DNA from 3 places in the Mesorhizobium sp. M0830 genome. Region 1 is predicted to be linked to each of the others. Evidence: predicted binding sites of a transcription regulator. Region 1 holds the regulator's gene; each other region holds the start of a gene.
What was found. The regulator LexA, encoded in region 1, represses DNA repair genes until DNA is damaged. The targets are predictions, from matches to a motif close to TGTTCNNNNTGTGTTCNG.
Positions count from the first base shown of each region.

Region 2: NKI20_RS27165 (YifB family Mg chelatase-like AAA ATPase) is a predicted target of LexA. The motif match lies at 4,700-4,717, and genes of this name have one in related genera.
Region 3: NKI20_RS00245 (UvrD-helicase domain-containing protein) is a predicted target of LexA. The motif match lies at 2,328-2,345, and genes of this name have one in related genera.

Region 1 is NZ_JAMYOR010000058.1:21,264-28,289, reverse strand. It holds gene gltA (citrate synthase) at 1-407, opposite strand, end outside; gene gltX (glutamate--tRNA ligase) at 593-2,017, opposite strand; gene NKI20_RS26680 (ComEC/Rec2 family competence protein) at 2,118-4,583, shown strand; gene lexA (transcriptional repressor LexA) at 4,577-5,329, opposite strand; gene kynU (kynureninase) at 5,772-7,019, opposite strand.
Region 2 is NZ_JAMYOR010000061.1:884-7,909, forward strand. It holds gene NKI20_RS27145 (malate synthase G) at 1-1,493, shown strand, start outside; gene NKI20_RS27150 (J domain-containing protein) at 1,571-2,110, opposite strand; gene NKI20_RS27155 (exopolysaccharide production repressor protein) at 2,469-2,699, shown strand; gene NKI20_RS27160 (TfoX/Sxy family DNA transformation protein) at 2,704-2,988, opposite strand; gene NKI20_RS27165 (YifB family Mg chelatase-like AAA ATPase) at 3,076-4,608, opposite strand; gene gshB (glutathione synthase) at 4,786-5,727, opposite strand; gene NKI20_RS27175 (putative bifunctional diguanylate cyclase/phosphodiesterase) at 6,066-7,026, shown strand, end outside.
Region 3 is NZ_JAMYOR010000001.1:49,555-56,580, forward strand. It holds gene NKI20_RS00235 (AAA family ATPase) at 1-1,678, opposite strand, end outside; gene NKI20_RS00240 (hypothetical protein) at 1,820-2,011, opposite strand; gene NKI20_RS00245 (UvrD-helicase domain-containing protein) at 2,423-4,525, shown strand; gene NKI20_RS00250 (ASCH domain-containing protein) at 4,536-5,441, opposite strand; gene NKI20_RS00255 (DEAD/DEAH box helicase) at 5,473-7,026, opposite strand, start outside.

The sequences.
Region 1 (7,026 bases):
GTGAAGAAGCGCGACATCTGTTCGTGCACCATGGTGTGGCGCGTCACGCGGTAATCGAAATCGTCCTTCTGCGCCTTGGTCGGCAATTCACCGTAGAGCAGGAGATAGCAGACCTCGAGGAAGTCGCCGTGTTCGGCCAACTGGTCGATCGGGTAGCCGCGATGCAGCAGTATGCCGGCGTCGCCGTCGATGAAGGTGATTTCGGATTCGCAGCTTGCGGTCGAGGTGAAGCCGGGATCGTAGGTGAAGGCCCCGGTGGTGGTGTAGAGCGAAGCGATGTCGATGACGTCAGGCCCGACAGAACCGCTTCGCACCTTGAATTCGTGGGTCTTGCCGGCGAATGCAAGCGTTGCCGTGGCCTCCTGGCCCTTGCCGCCCAAGTCCAGTTTTTTAGCAGCGTCGGTCATTGCAAACTCCTTCTTGTTTCCTCATGCCGGCAAAGGCAAAAATTCCGCAGAGCGACACGTTGAGATCACCGCAATGCGCGTATTCGCCACCGCATTTCAGGAGGTGCGTGCCAGATTGGGCCAAGGCCTAATGTTGCACTGCGAAACCCGCCTTTCAATGCCAATCTTCTTGGGCCAGTTTGCTCCTAATCGATTTGGTCTTCTATGCGCGCCAGGCTTTCCTCGCGGCCGAGCACGGCAAGCACATCGAACACGCCCGGCGAGGTGCTTTTGCCGGTCAAAGCGGCGCGCAGAGGCTGGGCCACAGCGCCGAGCTTGTGGCCACCAGCCATGGCAACCTCGCGGATCGCGGCCTCTGCCGAGGCGGCCGTCCAATCACTTGTAAGCCCATTCAAAGCTTCGTGAGCGCCGCGCAGGATCTTGCGGGCATCGTCATTGAGCAAAAGGGCCGCCTTGTCGTCGATCGGTAGTGGCCGGGTGGCAAACAGGAAGGCAGCACCATCGACGAGTTCGACCAGCGTCTTGGCGCGCTCCTTCAGGCCCGGCAACGCGGCCAGCAGCTGCGCCTTGTTGCTGTCGTTCAGACGCGCGGCCATCGCCGAGCCGCCTTCGAGATAGGGCAGGGTGGCGATGAAGATATCGAACAGCTCGGCGTTGCCCATGCGGCGCATATGCGCGCCGTTGATCGCCTCCAGCTTGGCGAAGTCGAATCGGGCCGCGCTTTTGTTGACGTCACCGATGTCGAACCAGGAGATCATATCGTCGATCGACATGATCTCGTCGTCGCCGTGGCTCCAGCCCAAGCGCGCCAGGTAGTTCAGCAATGCCTCCGGCAGATAACCCATGGCACGATAGGCTTCGACGCCGAGCGCGCCATGCCGCTTCGACAGCTTGGCGCCATCGGCACCGTGGATCAACGGGATGTGCGACATCGAGGGCACGGCCCAGCCCATGGCGTTGTAGATCACAGTCTGGCGCGCGGCGTTGGTCAGATGATCGTCGCCGCGGATGATATGGGTGACGCCCATGTCATGATCGTCGACGACGACTGCATGCATGTAGGTCGGATTGCCGTCCGAACGCAGGATGATGAAATCGTCGAGATCCTTGTTGGGGAAGCGTACCTCGCCCTGGACACGGTCATGGACAATCGTCTCGCCCTCGGTCGGCGCCTTGATGCGGATGGCACCCTTGTCGCCTGCAGGCGCCTCTGAGGGGGCACGGTCGCGCCAGCGGCCATCATAGCGGGGCGGCAGGCCTTTGGCTCTGGCGGCCTCGCGCATCGCCTCCAGTTCGGCCGGCGTGGCATAGCAATAATAAGCCTTGCCCAGGCGCACGAGTTCCTCGGCCACCTCGCGGTGGCGCGGCGCGCGCTCGAACTGCGACACCGGCTCGCCGTCCCAGGTCAGGCCGAGCCAGGAAAGTCCGTCGAGAATGGCAGCCGTCGCCGCGTCGTTGGAGCGTTCGCGATCGGTATCTTCGATGCGCAGCAGCATCGTGCCGCCGGTGTGCCTTGCATACAGCCAGTTGAACAGCGCCGTGCGCGCGCCGCCTATATGCAGGTAGCCGGTGGGCGAGGGAGCAAAACGGGTGACGACCTTGTCGGACATGTAACTCTCGGAAACCATCTGAAGCGGGTGCGGTGCGCGGACTTTCGCGCGCCCGGCGTTCATGTAGCATAGGGTGTCGAGGGCGCAAGGGGCAGACCCGATGGCTGGACGAGGCTGGGGCTCGGATCAGGACGAGGACGCTGTCATTGGCGTCAGCGAGCGGTCCCTGTTTGCAGCGCCACTGCCAGCTTCATTGCCGCCGCCATCGCCCCTTGTGCCGGCACCCGACAAGGCGCCTTTGCAAGCCGGTGTCTCCGCCCCTGTTCCAACTGCCGAAGCCAGCAGGATCGTGCGCTTGCGCCGGCAGATTGGCCTGATATCACCGCCGCGCCTGCGCAATAGCCTGGCCATGGCGGCGGGCCTGGAACTCGACCGAGGCGTGGCCTTCCTGCTGGTGCCGGTCTGCCTGGCAAGCGGGGCGATCGGCTATTTTTCGCTTGTGGCGGAGCCGGACTTCGCAAAGCCTGTCGCAGTTGTCATCTTGGCGGGGCTCTGTGCGCTGGTCTCGCGTTCCTGGCCGAAAACCCATCTGTCCTTCATGGCGGCGCTTTTGTGTACACTCGGCCTGCTCGCCGCGAAGGTCGAGACATGGCGAGCCGGAACGCAGATGCTGGGCTCGGAAATCTCGACGCAAGTGACCGGCCGGGTCGTCTCGCTCGAACGGATGGAGAGCGGTCGCATCCGGCTGACAATCGACGTGGCATCGACTGCAAGGCCGAAACTGCGCTATGCGCCGGAGCGGGTGCGGCTTTCGGCACGCAATATCCCGGCGGACATGACCGCCGGTTCCCTGATCACTGGGTATGCCAAGCTGTTGCCACCGACCGGGCCGGTGCGGCCGGACAGCTACGACTTCTCCTTCGACAGCTATTTCGCCGGCATCGGCGGCAGCGGTTTCTTTCTCGGCAATCCAAAACTTGTCGTCACCGACGACGATAACATGCCGTTGGCGGCCCGGCTTTCCTCGGGGATCGAAAAAGCCCGTGAGGCCATTGCCGATCACATCAGGGGCAGCGTCGGTGGCGCCGAAGGCGAGATCGCCGCGGCGCTGATCGTCGGCGTTCGCGCCGGCATTCCCGATGACGTGAACGAGGCGATGCGGCGTACCGGCATCTATCACATCATCTCCATTTCCGGACTGCACATGGCGCTGGTCGCTGGCACCATCATGGGTTTGCTGCGTGGCGCCTTCGCCCTGTTTCCGGATTTTTCCGCGCGTCGCCCGGTCAAGAAGTATGCTGCGGCTGCCGCACTGTTCTCGATCGCCGCCTATCTTATCATCTCAGGCGTCGTCGTTGCCGCCGAGCGCAGTTTCATCATGCTGGCGGTGATGCTGATTGCCGTTCTTTTTGATCGGGCAGCACTGACGATGCGCAATCTGGCGATCTCGGCGATCGCGGTCATCATGGTGTCGCCGCATGAAGTGGTCGGCCCGAGTTTTCAAATGTCGTTTGCCGCGACGGCCGCGCTGGTCGGTGCCTATGCCGGCTGGGCGGATCATCGTGCGGGGAAGGCGAGGCCACCGCCGCCAAAGCGATCCTTGCCCGGCTTCCTGACGCGAAAACTCCTGCTGGCGGCAGCCGGCCTTGCCATGACCTCCATCATCGCTGGCAGCGCCACGGCGCTGTTTGCCATCTGGCATTTTCAGCGTGTGTCGCCGCTCAGCCTGTTCGCCAACCTGGCCATCATGCCTATCGTAACAGTCGTAATGTTCCTGGCTGTCGCCAGCGCGCTGCTGATGCCATTCGGGTTGGACTGGCCGGCCCTCTATCTGATGGGCAAAGGCCTGACGGTGATGATCGCGATGTCCGGATGGATTTCCGAGCGTTCGCCAGTCGACGCAATCGGTTTGATTTCGCAGCAATCCGTCGTGCTGGTGACGATTGCCTTGGTCATCGCGACGATGGCGACCACATGGTTGCGGCTCGCAGCGCTTCCCTTCGCGCTTGCCGGCCTGTTGACCGTCTCGGATACGCGCGCACCTGACGTGCTGGTCTCGGAGGATGCGAGGCTGGTGGCGCTGCCGATTGGCGGCGGCGAACTCGCGGTCAGCCGGGCCAGGCCGAACGAATTCACCGTCGACAACTGGAAGCGTGCGCTGACATCCGAAAGCATTATCGCGCCGGAGGTGTTCGACGAAGGCGACGGGCAATTCGACGTCGAGGATGCGGCTGAAATGCCGGCGGGAGCGCCATTCTATTGCACATCAGGCGTTTGTCTCGCCAGGCATCCGTCCGGTGCTATCATTGCCTATGTCGAGGACCGAAAGGACACCTGGAAAGCCTGCGGCTTCGCCGACCTGATCGTCATCAACGACGCGACGGCCTATGACGCTTGTCACAACCCGCTGGTTCTCGTCATCACCAAACGGCAACTGGCTAGCAATGGCAGTGCTGCCGTCTTCTTCGATCGCCAGTCGGCGACCACGCCGGCAACGGTCAGCTTTGCGGTGGGTAGGCCCTACCGGCCTTGGCACGTGCAACGTAAGTTTTCGCGTGAGGCGAGGGGCCTGCCGCCCTTCAAGAGACCGGACAAGCCCGTCGTTAAACCGCAGGTGCCTCAGTAACGGCGGATCAGGCCGACAAGCTTGCCCTGCACCTTGACCCGGTCTGGTCCGAAAATCCGTGTCTCATAGGCCGGATTGGCGGCTTCGAGAGCAATCGAGGCACCCTTGCGGCGGAACCGCTTCAGCGTCGCTTCCTCTTCATCCACCAGCGCCACGATGATCTCGCCAGGGCTCGCCGTATCGGCGTTGCGGATGATGACGGTGTCGCCGTCGAAGATGCCGGCCTCGATCATCGAGTCGCCCTTGACCTCCAGCGCATAGTGCTCGCCTCCCATGATCATGTCCGGCGGCACCGAGATCGAATGGGTCTGGTGCTGGATGGCATCGATCGGCACACCGGCGGCGATGCGCCCCATCACAGGGATCGACACGGCGGAGACCACGTCGTCGTCATTGCCGGCTGAAGGCATCCGTGAAGACGCCGGCTTGATCTGCCGGCCAAGGCCGCCCTGGCCGAGACTGGCCTGACCAAGACTGCCCTGGATGACGCTAGGCGAGAACTTTTTCGCCGCGTTGAGGCCGGGCGCGATCGAATCCGGCAGCCGCAGCACTTCCAACGCGCGCGCCCGGTTGGGCAGCCGGCGAATGAAGCCGCGCTCTTCCAGTGCCGTGATCAAACGATGAATCCCGGATTTGGAGGCAAGGTCGAGCGCCTCCTTCATCTCGTCGAAGGATGGCGGAATGCCGCTTTCCTTCAGGCGTTCATGAATGAACATCAGCAGTTCGTGTTGCTTGCGTGTCAGCATGGCGGCCCCCAGGGTACCTAAAACCAGAATCAGAAAACAAACCCAGAACAAACACTATATGTTCCAGTTGTGTTCTGCAACCGTTTAAAGTTTAATGAATCTGTTAAGGCCGCTGAAATTATTTGGCGCGCGCCAGCGCGCTTGGGTGATCACGGCATGCCGTCACAAGGCGCTTTCCGGCATTGAAATTGTTATGGTTAATGGGCTGCCGCCCATCGTTGGCCCAAGCTTTGGCATGAGCTGCCCATGGATCCGCGACGGGGCATTTCCAGCCTTCCATGCGTTCGTCTGCCGTGAACGAAACGAAGCCAAAATGCCAACCTTGGTTAATTTGTTGATGCCAGTGTTGGCCAGCAGCGGCAACCGGATTTGTGCACTGGAAATTCGTCCCTCCATCATCCGACCAAGAGGCAACGATGCGACAACAGTTGGGACGACTGCGTCAGGTCACGGCCTCCTTGACGGCGAAACGCTGGTCCTTCCATGCATCCGTTCGCAGAATGTCTTCCAGCACCTCGACCGCCAGCCACACGTCCTTGTAGCCGACATAGAGCGGCGTAAATCCGAAACGGATGGTTGACGGCGCGCGGAAGTCACCGATCACTCCGCGCTCGATCAGCGCCCGCATGATTTGATAGCCATGATCGTGAACGAACGACACCTGGCTGCCGCGCCTGGTCGCGTCGCGGGTGCTCTCCAGCGTGAGGCCATAGGCGCCGCACTTCGCTTCGACGAGCTGGATGAACAGTTCGGTCAGCGCGACGCTTTTCTTTCGCAATGCCGCCACGTCGACGTCGTTCCAGATTGCGAGCGCACCTTTGAGCGCCCGCATCGACAGGACCGGCTGCGTGCCGCACAGAAAGCGGCGGATACCGGTGCCGGCAACATAGCCTCGTTCGAAGGCAAAGGGCCGTGCATGCCCCCACCAGCCGCTGAGCGGCTGGCTGATCGCGCCGTGGTGGCGTTGCGCGGCATAGATGAAGGCTGGCGCGCCTGGACCGCCGTTGAGGTACTTGTAGGTGCAGCCGACAGCGAAATCGGCTTTTGCATGATCGAGCTCGACTGGCAGAGCGCCAGCGGTGTGGCATAGATCCCAGACGATCAGCACTCCGGCCGCATGAGCTATGCGCGTCAGCGCCGCCATGTCGCGCAGTTCACCCGATTTGTAATTGACGTGGTTGATCAGCACCACCGCGACGCTTTCGTCGATCAGCTCTTCGATGGTTGGCGCGTCGACGCCCGCGAGGCGCAGAAGGACCCCATCGCGGGTCGAGGCAACGCCTTCGGCGATGTAGAGGTCGGTGGGAAAACTGTCAGCCTCGGCGACGATGGCCGATCGGCCGGGCCGCATCTCCATCGCGGCATGTAGCACCTTGTAGATGTTGATCGACGTCGTGTCGCAGACAACAGTCTGTCCGGCTGCGGCCCCGATCAAGCGTCCGAGCTGGTCGCCAAGTTCGATCGGCATCTCGAACCATCCGGCTGTATTCCAGGCCCGAATGAGATCCTTGGCCCATTCCTCGGTGGCCGCCTGCTGCAGCTCGCCGAAAACGGCATGCGACGCTGCCCCAAGCGAATTGCCGTCGAGATAGATCACCCCCTCCGGCAGAATGAAACGATCGCGCATGGCGCGGAGCGGATCCGTGGCATCCATCGCTTCGATTGCAGCGAGATCAGGAATTCCACTCATGGTCAGT
Region 2 (7,026 bases), on a different contig from region 1:
CAGATGCCGTGCTGCTGGTCAGGAACGGCCTGCACATCGAGATCGTGATCGACCGCAACAACCAGATCGGCCGCACCGATCCGGCGGGGATCGCCGATGTCATCCTGGAATCGGCGCTGACCACCATCCAGGATTGCGAGGATTCGGTCGCGGCGGTGGATGCGCAGGACAAGGTCGTCGTCTACCGCAACTGGCTCGGACTGATGAAGGGCGATCTGGCGGAAGAGATCACCAAGGGCGGCAAGAGTTTTGTCCGCAGGCTCAATCCCGACCGCTCCTACACCGCGCCCACCGGCGGCACGCTGACAGTGCCCGGCCGCTCGCTGATGCTGGTCAGGAATGTCGGCCACCTGATGACCAATCGGGCGATAACGGACCGCGACGGCAACGAGGTGCCGGAAGGCATCATGGATGCGGCGCTGACGGCGCTGATCGCGCTGCACGATGTCGGACCCAATGGCCGCCGCGCCAATTCCCGCGCCGGCTCTATGTATGTGGTGAAGCCCAAGATGCACGGGCCGGAGGAAATCGCCTTCGCCGTCGAGATATTCGACCGTGTCGAAGCCCTGCTCGGCATGACCAAGAACACCATCAAGATGGGCATCATGGACGAGGAGCGGCGCACGACCGTCAACCTCAAGGAAGCGATCCGTGCCGCGAAAGAGCGTGTGGTATTCATCAACACCGGCTTCCTCGACCGCACCGGCGACGAGATCCACACCTCGATGGAAGCCGGTCCGATGATCCGCAAGGGCGACATGAAGCAGGCCGCGTGGATTTCCGCCTACGAGGCCTGGAATGTCGACACCGGCCTCGAATGCGGGTTGGCCGGCCATGCACAGATCGGCAAGGGCATGTGGGCGATGCCTGATTTGATGGCTGCTATGCTGGCCGAGAAGATCGCCCACCCCAAGGCCGGCGCCAACACCGCCTGGGTGCCGTCGCCGACGGCGGCGACGCTGCATGCCACGCACTACCACAAGGTCGATGTCCATGCCGTGCAGGCAGCACTCAAGACCCGGCCCAAGGCCAAGCTCGACGATATCCTGTCGGTGCCGGTCGCGGTGCGGCCGAACTGGTCTTCCGAAGACATCCAGAAGGAGCTCGACAACAACGCGCAAGGCATTCTCGGCTACGTCGTGCGCTGGATCGACCAGGGCGTCGGCTGTTCGAAAGTGCCTGACATCAACGATGTCGGCCTGATGGAAGACCGTGCCACGCTGCGTATTTCGTCACAGCACATTGCCAACTGGCTGCATCACCGTGTGTGCACACAGGACCAGGTGATGGCGACGATGAAGCGCATGGCTGCGATCGTCGATCGCCAGAACGAAGGCGACCCGCTCTACCATCCGATGGCCGCCGACTTCGACACCTCGATCGCCTTCCAGGCCGCCTGCGATCTGGTCTTCAAAGGCCGCGTCCAGCCCAATGGCTACACCGAACCGGTTCTGCACGCGCGCCGGCTGGAGCTGAAGGCGAAGCAGGGCTGAACAGGCACAAGCGGCAGGCCGCTGCCCTGAATCGGGCGGTTGATCTTCGACCTGGGTTTCCGGCCAGCGATAAGGCCTCAGGAGGCTCTGTGGTCCAGGAGCCGAACGACGGGATCGCGACGGTGTTCGGAGTTGGCGCGATCAACGCCTTCTACCGTAATCGCGATCGTTCCATTTTCCACTCTTGCTATCCAGCCTTTTGCTTTCAGGTACCAGAGATGAAATTCCAGGTGTTCTCGCGGGCAGCCTGACAGGCGTTCGAGTTCTACATCTCCGATCCCAGGATTGGTGACGTCGTGCCGGCGCTTCGCGTAAAGCAGCGAGAGCAGTTTGGCCTGGATCACGACATCCCGCTCAATGCCTTTGGTGCTGCTTGCTTCCTCGGTCAATTCACGGCGAAGGCTGGCATTATCCCTGTACGCGATGTCGTATTGAGCGCGCTTTACCGGATCCTTGAGCGTATTGTGCGCCTCTACGATTTCGCTGAAGCGGGTTTCATCGCCAGTCTGTTGATTGTCTGGATGATACCGCATCGCAAAATAGCGAAATATTCGCTCCAGCGTTTCCGAATTGGCGTTCGGGCTAACTTCCAGGATTTCGTAGTAGTCGATGAACATTGCGGACACCCCCAACCCCAATCATATTCGCATTGTCTAAGCTAAGGAACATCCAATGCAACAGCCCAGACCTTAGTCGGGCGCCGATAACGGCCATCCTTCCGGTGAAGCGGCGAGAAAAATGGCCGACGCCCGTCCGGTGGGGGCCGTTGGGTGATGCGGACGCCGGCCAAGCGGACAATCAGGTCCGCCGCACTGCAGACATGGCCGATTTGTAAGGGGCCCGTTATGGCGTGATCGCGGAAGCCGGCGAGGCATCGGCCATCGTGACGAGGCGCGCACCTTGGTCCTGTAAGCTTGCAATTTCGCTAAATTAGTGAAAACTTAACTAGCGGCTGGTCGAGCGGGTGGCAAAACGATGTATTTTCCGCAGTTCCTGGTGGGCATGTCCGCCACCACGATCATGGTGGCGATCTGGGCCTACATTGAAGCCGGATCGGTCTGGGTGGCGTTCGGTTGGGCCATTCTAGCAATGGTCATACTTCAGGTGGGATACGTCGGCCTGCTGGTTCACTTGATATTCAGGCGAGCACCGGAAGTGTCCGACGCCCGTGCGACGCCGGCAGACCCAACGTCACCGTTGATGTGAATGCTCATTCGGCAGGGTCGGCTTGCCGCGCGATCGCATAGCGAGCCTGCCGACGCAGATGCTCCTTGGTTCCACTGTCGAGCGCCCGCCAGTCACAACCGCGGATCGCCGCCTCCATCGCATAGAGCGCGTTGATCGTTATATGCTGTCCGAACCGGAATTTCAGACGGTGATAAGCCTCAATCGCGCCCAGACCGCGCAAATCCTCCTCACAGAGAACATCGATTTCCGCCAGCATCCGCGCTGTAGCTGGTCCAAGGTTTCTCATATCTTCGATGCGAGTGCTCATGGCTGGGTTCCGGCGCGCTCACAGCGCGCAAGATGGTCCCTATAGGATCTGCCACGTTCTCTGGGAAAGCGGTGCCTCACCTGCCCGTCAAGCCGCCTGCGCCATGCGCTCCGAACTCATGCGGTAGGAAATTGCCTCCGCCAGGTGGATGCGGCCGACGGTTTCGCTGGCGTCGAGATCGGCCAGCGTGCGCGCCACCTTCAGCACCCGGTGATAGGCGCGGGCGGAAAAGGCGAGCTTCTCGCTGGCGTCCTTGAGCAGAGAAAGGCCGGCGGCGTCAGGCATGGCGATCTCCTCGATGACCGAGGGCGAGCAATGCGCGTTGGTGGTGGCGCGGGTGGCGCCGAGCCGTTCGAAGCGCTCGCGCTGGATGGTGCGGGCGCGCGCCACGCGCAGCGCCACCTCGGCGCTTTTCTCCGCCCGGTCGGGCCGGATCAGATCGCTGGCCGACACTGCCGGCACCTCGATCCTGAGATCGATGCGGTCGAGCAGCGGGCCCGAGATGCGCGCCTGGTAGTCGGTGCGGCAACGCTCGCCGCGCAGGCAGCGATAGCCCGGCTCGCCGGCCATGCCGCAGCGGCAAGGGTTCATCGCCGCGACCAGTTGGATGCGCGCTGGATAAGTCACGCGATGATTGGCGCGCGCGATCATGCAGTCGCCGGTCTCGAGCGGCTGGCGCAACGCATCGAGCGTCTGCGGCGTGAATTCGGGAAACTCGTCGAGAAACAGCACACCGTGATGGGCAAGCGACACTTCGCCCGGCCGTGCACGTACGCCACCGCCAACCATCGCCGCCATCGAAGCCGAATGGTGCGGGGCGCGGAATGGCCGCCGGTCGGTTAATTTGCCTTCACCGAGTTCGCCCGCCACCGAGGCGATCATCGAGACCTCAAGCAATTCCTTCGGCGCCAGCGGCGGCAGGATCGACGGCAGCCGCTGCGCCAGCATCGATTTTCCCGACCCGGGCGGGCCGATCATCAAAAGGTTATGACCACCGGCGGCCGCCACTTCCAGCGCCCGCTTGGCGGTCTCCTGGCCCTTGATGTCGGCAAGGTCGGGCAGGTCGCGCGCCGCGGCATGCATGCCGGCTTCCGGCCGCGACAGCACCTGCGTGCCGCGAAAATGATTGGCGATGGCGATCAGGCTGCGCGGCGCCAGAATGTCGATTTCCTTGCCCGCCCAGGCCGCTTCCGGCCCGCAGGCAAACGGGCAGATGAGGCCCTTGCCCTCTGCATTGGCGGCGATGGCCGCTGGCAAGGCACCGGCGACTGCGGCAATCGTGCCATCAAGCGACAATTCGCCAAGCACGACATAGCCGGCCAGCATGTCGCCCGGAATGGCGCCCAATGCCGCCATCAGGCCAAGCGCGATCGGCAGATCGTAATGGCTGCCTTCCTTCGGCAGGTCGGCGGGTGCCAGATTGACCGTGACTTTCTTCGACGGCATCGACAGGCCCGAGGCATGAAGCGCCGCCTGCACCCGCTCTCGACTTTCGGCCACCGCCTTGTCGCCAAGGCCGACGATATGCATGTTGACCTTGCCAGGCGCGATCATCACCTGCACGTCGACCGGCACGGCCTCGATGCCCTGGAAAGCGACCGTGCGAACCCGCGCCACCATTTGCCCACCCCGAATGTGGGCTTGCCCGAGCCCGCGCCATTAGGGCGTTGGAGCCCCTTTGGCGAGACAATCACAATTCCCCGGCCAAATCAAGAACATTACAGGAACGCATGAGCGCGTAGGTTGCAGCCGGACAGAGCTCGGTTGCAATACCAAGTTAAGACGAAATGAAGACGGTTACTTCCGCTTGTCCTCGATCGCGTCCCAGAACAGGCTGGCGATGTCGGCGCCGCCGAAGCGCTGCACTTCGCGCACGCCGGTCGGCGAGGTCACGTTGATCTCGGTCATGTAGTCGCCGATGACATCGATGCCGACGAGGATGAAGCCGCGCTCTTTCAGCGATGGCCCGATGCGGGCGCAGATCTCGCGCTCGCGTTCCGTCAGCTCGGTCTTTTCGGCGCGGCCGCCGACATGCATGTTGGAGCGGGAATCGTGTTCGGCCGGCACCCGGTTGATGGCACCGACCGGTTCGCCGTCGACCAGGATGATGCGCTTGTCGCCCTTGCGCACGTCCTTCAGGTAGCGCTGCACGATATAGGGCTCGCGGAACATCTGGCCGAACATTTCGAGCAGCGAGGCAAGGTTGCGGTCGGCCTCGTGCAGATGGAAGATGCCGGCGCCGCCATTGCCGTAGAGCGGCTTGATGATGATGTCGCCGAACTCCTTGCGGAAGGCGGCCACCTCCAGCGGGTCCTTGGTGATCAGCGTGTCCGGCATCAGGTCGGGAAATTCGGTGACGAAGATCTTTTCCGGGCTGTTGCGCACCCAGGCCGGGTCGTTGACCACCAACGTCTTCGGATGGATTCGCTCGAGGATATGCGTGGTGGTGATGTAGTTCATGTCGAAGGGCGGATCCTGCCTGAGCAGGACCACGTCCATCTCCGACAAATCGGTGCGCACCCTCTCGCCCAGCGAGTAGTGGCTGCCCTTCTCGTCGCGCACCTGCATTTCCTCGATGCGGGCAAACACCTTGCCGTCGCGCAGCGACAGCCGGTCGGGCGTGTAGTGGAACAGCTGGTGGCCGCGCCGCTGCGCTTCCAGCGACAGCGCGAACGAGGTGTCGCCGGCGATCGACACGGTGGAGATGTGGTCCATCTGGACTGCGATTTTCAGCTTCATGGCGGTCTCCGGTGGACTCGGATGGGACGACTGTCTTGCCTGTACAGGCTCACTGTCCGTCTGCCAATCGCGACATTCCAGGATTGGCATAAGCAAGTCGCAAAGCCAGGCCGGCATTGATCTTGCCGGCCATGTGCAGACAAGGCGAGGCGCCGGGTCATCCGGTGGCGGCAAACGACGGGAGATGTGCGCGTGAAAACAACGGCTTGACACGCCCCACGTCGGCCTTCCCGAAGGTGATGCGCTTTACCCGTGAAAAATCCATTTGGCGATACGTTTCCTAAAGGGTTTGCTGCCAGTCTCGCAATAAATTCCGACGACACAAAACAGGGACACCGATGCAAACTTCGTTTGGCACCGGTCAGGCAAACAGGGAGAGCACGGATCTGGCGTTCACAGATCCGTTGACCGGGCTTGGCAACCATCGCCGCTTCTTCGACAAGGTCGATCGCCTGATAAGCGACCGTGCCGACGATCCCGCGCCCTTTACCGTCGGCATTCTCGATCTCGACGGCTTCAAGCCGATCAACGACCTGTTCGGCCACAAGGCCGGTGACGACATCCTGATCCAGGTCGCGATGCGGCTGCGCGCCTCGATGGACGGCTACTCCACGGTCTGCCGCATCGGCGCCGACGAATTCGCCTTTCTCTATCCGATGGTGTTCAGCGAGGAGGCGGCGGCTGAAAAGTCGCGCATGCTGATCGAGATACTGTCGGCGCCCTACGATGTCGGCGAGCGCACCGCCAGGCTCTCGGCCTCGGTCGGCTGCTCGCTGTTTTCTTCGGGCGACGAGACCACCGAGATCCTCATCAACAAGGCGGAGACGGCGCTCTACCACGCCAAGCGATCCGGACGCGGCCGCGTCGTCGTCTACACCCGCGAGATGGAAGAAGCGGCCAAGCGCGTCACCCGTATCGAACAGGCGCTGCGCCGCGCTGTCTCGGCCGGCGAGGTGGAACCGCATTTCCAGCCCATCGTCGATCTCAACACGCGCCGCACCATCGGCTTCGAGACGCTGGCGCGCTGGACCGATCGCGACCTGGGCTCCGTGCCGCCAACCGTCTTCATCCCCATCGCCGAGGAGCGCGGCATCATCGGCCCGCTGTCGCAGCTGGTGCTGCGCAAGGCGACCGAGGCGGCCCGGAGCTGGCCGAAGGACCTGTTCCTGTCGTTCAACCTGTCGCCCTCGCAGCTCGTCGACCAGAACACCGGCCTGCATATATTGGCGATCCTCGAGAGAACCGGCTTCGATCCGCGCCGGCTGGAAATCGAGATCACCGAGACCGGCCTGATGAACG
Region 3 (7,026 bases), on a different contig from region 1:
TAGCCTTGCTAATCCACTTCTGGTTCTCGATATACGCACATATGTCGTCGATGTTCTGTGAGAGAACCTCTCGGTGGCGTAGCAGGATATGCTCTGCCTGACGGACGGACAGCGCTTCATCGACAGAATTCTCATTCAGTTGTTTGATCTCGTCGTCCAGCGCCTGCCGGCTGGCATCGATCGTGACGTTCGGCGTGACGATATCGCGTTCGGGCAAGGAGGCATTCCGGCGCTCAAGGTAGTCAACAATTTGGTCGCGGCGTGAGGCAAGCTGGGCCGCTAATTCATCGATGGTGCGGACAAGCGCGGGCACGACCTTCAAGAGATCGGCGCGCATTCGCCCGTCTGCCGGCAGAAGCACAAGGTCCGATTTCTTCAAGCGTTCGACGGTTGCGTTGAGGAGAGCGTTGGCTTTCTCAGCTGCTACGCGTGCCTCGTCGTCAAGGAAGCTCCAGAAGCGTTGCACGAGCGATGCCGACGGCTCGTCCAGGGGCCTATGGCAGAGCAGACAGGGGTCCCCCACTTGCGGATAGGAGTCCTTCTCCTCTCGTCCCAACTGCCGCGCTGATTTTGCGAATGTCTCCCATGTGGTGCTGCCTGTCTTTTTGAGATCTGCGCTGCTTGCACCGCTCAGGGAAGCAGCCATGGCGGCTGCGATTTTTAATTTCAGTACGCTGACCTGCTCTTCGTAAGCCCTACACGCGTCCGCGCCCAGCTCGTGCAGCAGTCCAGCAACCCGCTTCGTCAGGTTATCGATATCTTTCCGCGCGTCCGACCGCTGCTTGATCAGGTCGGCGGGCGATTTGGATTTCAACTCCGCGATTTGGGTGTCGATCTCTTCGAGAAGCATCGATTCCGTCTCGCCGTAGACCGCCAGCTCGCGGAGCGCCGCTCCGTCGGTGTCCTTGGACAGTGTGCCGATCTCGGTCTTGATTCCGCTCTCGCCTATGAAGATGTTGATGAACTTGTTTTCCGATCGGCGCTTGACGATTTCATCATCAAGGCGTTTCGTTATGGCCTCGATGACGCGGACTACCTCATCGAAAACGTCAAACCCTACGGGCTGAAAACCGAAGGGGGTTTCCTGCGCCAGGTGGACGGTAGCTATCGCTGAGTCGAAGACACTGACCCGCCGCAGGACCGGATGCTCGGTCCCTTCGGTGACCGAAAGAGTCTCCTCCTGCCCTTGTCCGCGCCGGATCATAATATTGGCACTGGCCGGGATCGCTTCGGATTTTATGTCGTAGACGTTGGGGTGAATCTTCTGGCGTGAGCGGCTGAAACAAGCGGCAGATAGTATCCTGGCAAAGCCGCTCTTGCCTGCGCCATTATGCCCGTAGACGATGGTTAACCCATTTCCGAAGTGAAGCTCAGCCGAAGCGGGGATAGCGTTGACACTGACCGGGTTTTTGATCGCGGCAATGACCAAGGGACTTGAGTCTGTGCTGTCGGGTCGACCGGTGATGGAATCGGGAATAACGGGAAGCGGCGCTGCGTCAGTACTGAGCAACGCCCCTCTCTGAAAAATCGTGTACGCTTCTCCAATCCGCTCTTCTGAAAGCTTGCCGTCGCGCACTGCATAGGATACCGCAAATTTTTGCCAGCCGGGAAGTGATTTTCCCCACCTATCCAGCGCCTCCCAAATACTCACCGTTTTGGCGACCACATCGCTCGTCACGTTCCCAGATCCTCCCTCCAAGAGCAGGTGCAGTAATCCTGCCCCCATTGGTCTGTTGGTCACCAACCGCCCGCAATTGGCGCAAGAAACCAGCATCGAGTTTCAAATCAACAGAAGATATCCGACGAGAAGACCCGCTGACTATTCCATCGATACGGATGACAAGTGGAGCGGCAGATGCGGGTTCACTTTCAATAGCAGTTCAATTTCGGCAATATCTCGGCCAAGGTCGTTTCGAAGCTCAATCTCATCGGCCAGCGCTATTTCGTTTTGATGGAACGCGACGCTTAGATGATTGGCGATCGACGCCGAAACCGAAAAAACTGGATCCATACACGTTAGCCCCCAACCCGAAACACTATTGGGTCCAGGAAGCGATGTCGATAGACTGAAGGTGGCCTAGAAATTTCTCCTGTGTACGAGTTCAGCGCCGTGGCCAAATGTTTGTCGCTTCTGGTAGCGTCACCGGCTGTGTTCGAAGCGGAATGCAGCACGCCGCGCCAGATCCTGCTTGCCAATGCATTCTGCAGAAATCTTGAGCTGTGCTCGGAAATCCCGTTGCCGATGACGCGTCAGCATTGACCTCATGGTCGCAGCATTCGAGCAGGGCTACAGCATACAGCTTGCAACTGCGCGCTGTCGCGCTCCGTGTTCGAAACTTGCTCACGCTGCGGTCCACGGGGCAGACTGCAAGCAGAGATCAATAGATTCTGTAGACCATCGTCTCGGTTTGGGAACACTGACATGACTGACGCACAAGCTATTCCGACCAGGCCAATTGACGTCTCGGATCAGCAGCTTGACGAATTTCAGCAGCGCTTCTGTAAGGCCCCCGGGGGCAATTTGCGCCTCCTTGCTCCTGCCGGCAGTGGTAAGACACAATCTCTCTTATGGCGGTGTGCGGAGCTTTATCGCCGAGCGGATTCGAAGGGCCGGTTCCTTGTCGTGACTTTTACCCGTGCAGCGCGCGACGAACTACGCGCACGACTTTCAAATCCCGATTTCGCGTTCATGGCGAGTGCTGTCGAGGTGGTGACTCTGAACGGCTGGGGCTTCAAGAGGCTACGCGCCAATCATCACAGCCCGCGCCTGCTGGTAAGTGAATTCGAAAAGTCAGGTTGCGTGCGAAATACATTGCAGCCCGTCTGGCGCAAATTCCCTCCGATTGAGAAGGCTATGGAGGCGCAGCCCTACGTTGTTGACAAGATTCTGAACGGCCTGATTGAACGACTGAAATCATTAGGGTTCGACCATGAAGCTCCGAGCATTTGGGCCGCCCACGACCAGATGGATTACCTCATGCGTCTGGGCTTGCTTTGGCAAATCCAAAATCTCATCGACCAGCTGGCCGAATGCGAGATACTGGCCGACAAGCGCCTTGAATCCTTTATCGAAGAAGTGCTGCCGTTTTGGGTCGACAGTTGTCAGACCATGATTGGGCAGGCTCTTTTTTCGTTGGAAGACCAGAAATATGTCGCGTTCCTGGATCTGCGCCGGCAGATTGCGGAGGATCGATTTCCCACCGGCGGTTCGCGATACACACAGGTACTCGTGGATGAATTCCAGGACATCAATCCGCTTGACCTCAACCTCGTCCGAAAAATCGTCGATCTGCACAAGGCTGACTTGACGATCGTGGGGGATGATGACCAAGCCATCTTCGAGTGGCGGGGGGCGACACCCCACTACATCCTGCAACCTGATCAACATTTCGATCGTGAATTTTCGACCCACATCCTGGAACGAAATTATCGTTGCCCCAGAAATCTTGTAGCGGCGTCACAGAAGCTGATCGTTAACAACAAGCGTCGAGAAGATAAGCGCGTCGTTGCGATGCAAACGGTAGATGCAGAGGTCCAAATCGTGAGGAGCGACAGGTTCGTCGAATCCATCGATGCTGTGATGGATGAAGTGCGGTCTTTTCTCGCCAGCAACAGACCAAATGCGAAGCTTGCCATTCTTTCCCGCAAACGCGCGCAACTTATCCCGTATCAGGTTCTGATGGCGAGCGAGGATTTACCCTTTTGTGCGGCTGAGGATCTTCAGATTTTCATGAGTGGTGCCTTTGAAAAGCTGCGCCATGCCCTGCAGACATGTGCAATGGCGCGAGCCAATTTCAGGCCGCCTGCGCTTGTGGACGACATTGTCAAGCTTTGCGACCTGGTGAAACGGTATCCGTTGAAAAAGGCGGAACGAGAGGCATTGGCCGCCCATTTGCGCACGAGCCGACCAAAAAGCTACAGCGACGCGCTCGATGCGATAGCAGCCTACCGCGGATCATTGAAAGGCCTCAACGAGGATGGGGCCGCCGGCCTCGTTTTCTGCCGGGTGCTGCGCGACCTCCTGGATGCGCCGACGGTAAGGGATGCAATCGCGGCTTTGGGTGCGGGCTTTGCGGGGCTCAACCAGGATTATGGCAAATCGCAGGAAGACATATTCTACACCGACCCGCCCTTCCTCTACTTGGCGGAATTTGCGGGACGCTATGAGGACGACTTCCAGCGCTTCATTGATGATCTTGACAGCGCACGCGATACGCTTGCTCGGCTGCCGGGCGAGGAGGACGCTTCAGGCGCTGCCGACGAACTGTGGCGCCGACCTGTTCATCTGATGACAGCGTTGCGCGCGAAGGGCAAAGAATACGATACCGTCATCATACTTGACGCCAATGATGGCATCTGGCCCTTGCGCCGGGCGGAAACGGCGGAAGCCAAGGAGAGTGAGCGACGCTTGTTCTACGTGGCCATGACAAGACCAAAGCGCCGTCTCATGATTACGCTTAGTGGAAGGATTGGAGACCAGCCCGCCAACCCGTCGCCGTATCTGACGGAAGCGGGTCTCTTGTAGCGATCCGCGTTCAAGCGACCTCGACAGCTTGAAGGATCGCTCCAAATGCAGATTCCGCGCGCAGCGCGGACACAAACCAGCCATGCGCTTCAGGCTCATGACCCTCATAAGGGGCGAATGCGCGAAAAGCGCTGTGTCTGAACACATAATGGCCCGATCTACCATTCCTGAATCGCTCAACGCCAGGAATTCCAGCGATTGCGGTTTCAGCCTTCTTGTCCACCTCCGGCGGGAGGAAAACCCTGAACTGCGGTTCGGACTTCGGCATCCGGTCGACGAAGACAAACCGCTTGCCGCTCCTTGTAGTGACCGACAGTTCAAGCATCTTGGTCTGCGAACTTCTGCGCGGCTTGACGGCGAAGCCGATCTCTTCAGCCTTTAGCACGAGCTTGGATTCGAGGGCGGGGGATATTTGCGGTTCCTTGCCAGATGACCTGGGGGAAGAATCGAACCCTTCGGCATATGGGCGGGACGTTGAAGTGGGCAATGCAACGGACGCCGCCCGCACTGTCGCTGCGTTCGACCGATTTAATATAGCCGAATGCTGTTGCACGGCACGCATGGTTTCGACATCCAGATCGACCCAGGTAACGGGCCCCGAGGGACGAGTGAAAGGAACGGGCGCAGAAAACCGGTGGGCGTCTACCAGCACCCATGGTGTCAACCAGCCAGCTTGCGTCACCTCCTGAAGTCTGCTCGACGGGACACTGTGAAACTCGATGGAATCTGCCAAGCCGGACGCTGACAATTGCGGCAGGACGTCGACGAGTTTAACTACGCCTTCGATTTCTCGGCTGCCTTTACGAATGAGTGCGATCCGCCCGCGGATCGAGGTGGGCTGGGTTCGCAGCTCCCACGTCTTGTAGCCATCCAGGATCAGATCGATCCATGGCTCTCGAACGATGAGTGCTTTCATTTGCTTACTCTGATGTGAGGGATCGGATGGATCAATGCGTCGAGATGGTGGCCCCGAAAAGAGCGCCCAAATCTCCATCCGACACGGGCGGCGCCAGCATGTTGCGCGAAAGCGAACGCTTGCGGCTCAGGAGACGGTCCAGCGTGACGTCGAAGGACGCGTCGCCCAATACTGGATGAATCGCTATCGGCAGATGGATAGTCACCGGCTTGTCCTGCCCGATGCGATAGCAACGGTCATTGCACTGATCCTCAACCGCCGGATTCCACCAGCGGCTAAGATGAATGACATGGTTCGCGGCCGTGATGGTGAGGCCGATTCCGGCCGCCTTCGGGGACAGCACCAGGAGATCGAAGCCCTTTTGCGTCTCCTGAAACCGTTTGACATATTCCTGCCGCCGGTGGCCGGGCACTTCGCCGTTGATGATTGTCGGTTCGGCGTGAAGATCGAAGAGAGTGGCGGCAACTCCGGCGAAGGCTTTCTGAACGGCGCGGTCTTCGATGAAGATCAGTGCCTTATCGCCCGCTGATTTGACTTGCCGCAAGATTTCGATCGCCCGTGTCAGCCGTGCGGATTGCCCGAGCCAAGTCGCTGCCGATTGGGTGTCATAAGGATCGACCTCCCTGGCTCCTTCGGGATGCAGGGAAATCCCGCGCAACGCGTGAATCGCCTTAAGCATCGCTCCATGCGAGCGCTCGCCTGCCTGGGCGGAGCGAACGGCGTCCATATAGGCCTCCGCTTGTGCAACGGGCATATGCGTCTCGTAGGACATGATCTTCTTTTCAGGCAGCCCCTCTATGTGGTTTTCCTTCATTCTACGAAGCATCATTGGTGGCCCGTTGGCCTGCGGCTCGTCGAGCTTGTCCTTGAGCGCCTTGAGATTGGCCGGCTGGTCCTCGGTGTGCGCCTCGGAAAATCTCTTGAGATCGCCAAGAAATCCGGGCGCCACGCGGTCCATGATACACCACAGGTCCTCGAGCCTGTTCTCGATGGGCGTTCCCGTCAGCCCCAACACGAAATCGGCGTTCATCGCCTTGGCGGCATGAGTGTTGATCGTACGTGGATCCTTCACCTTCTGCATTTCGTCGAACACCGCCACCGAATAGCCAATCCGTGCGAAGGCGCGATGATAGTCGGCAAGGGCTTCGTATGTGGTCAGGATCCAGTCGGCGCGCCTCAAGGCGTCGCTGTCGAGGGCGTCCTCGGGGGACCAGGAGACCGTTCGTGGCCGCTTCAGCCTCTTCAAGCCCGGCCCGAACGCATCCATTCTCTCTCCCAGCGCATCCGGGGCAAGGTGTTGTTCTGCCTCGGCGATCCAGTTGTTCAGAAGCGCCGTTGGTGCGACGATCAGGATCGGACCTCGCTGCAGCGGCGTCAGCGATGCTGCTTGAGATTTCCGGTTCGCCCTGGTCCAGGCCAGAAAGCCCAAGGCCTGAAACGTTTTTCCCAAACCCATGTCGTCAGCTAACAGCACACCCGGTCGCCCCGCCACCCATGCGTTGAGCAACCATGACAATCCCGTTTGCTGGTGCGGCTTTGCCCTGGTACTCCCCATCAGTGCTGATGGCACTTCAAGCGGAATGGA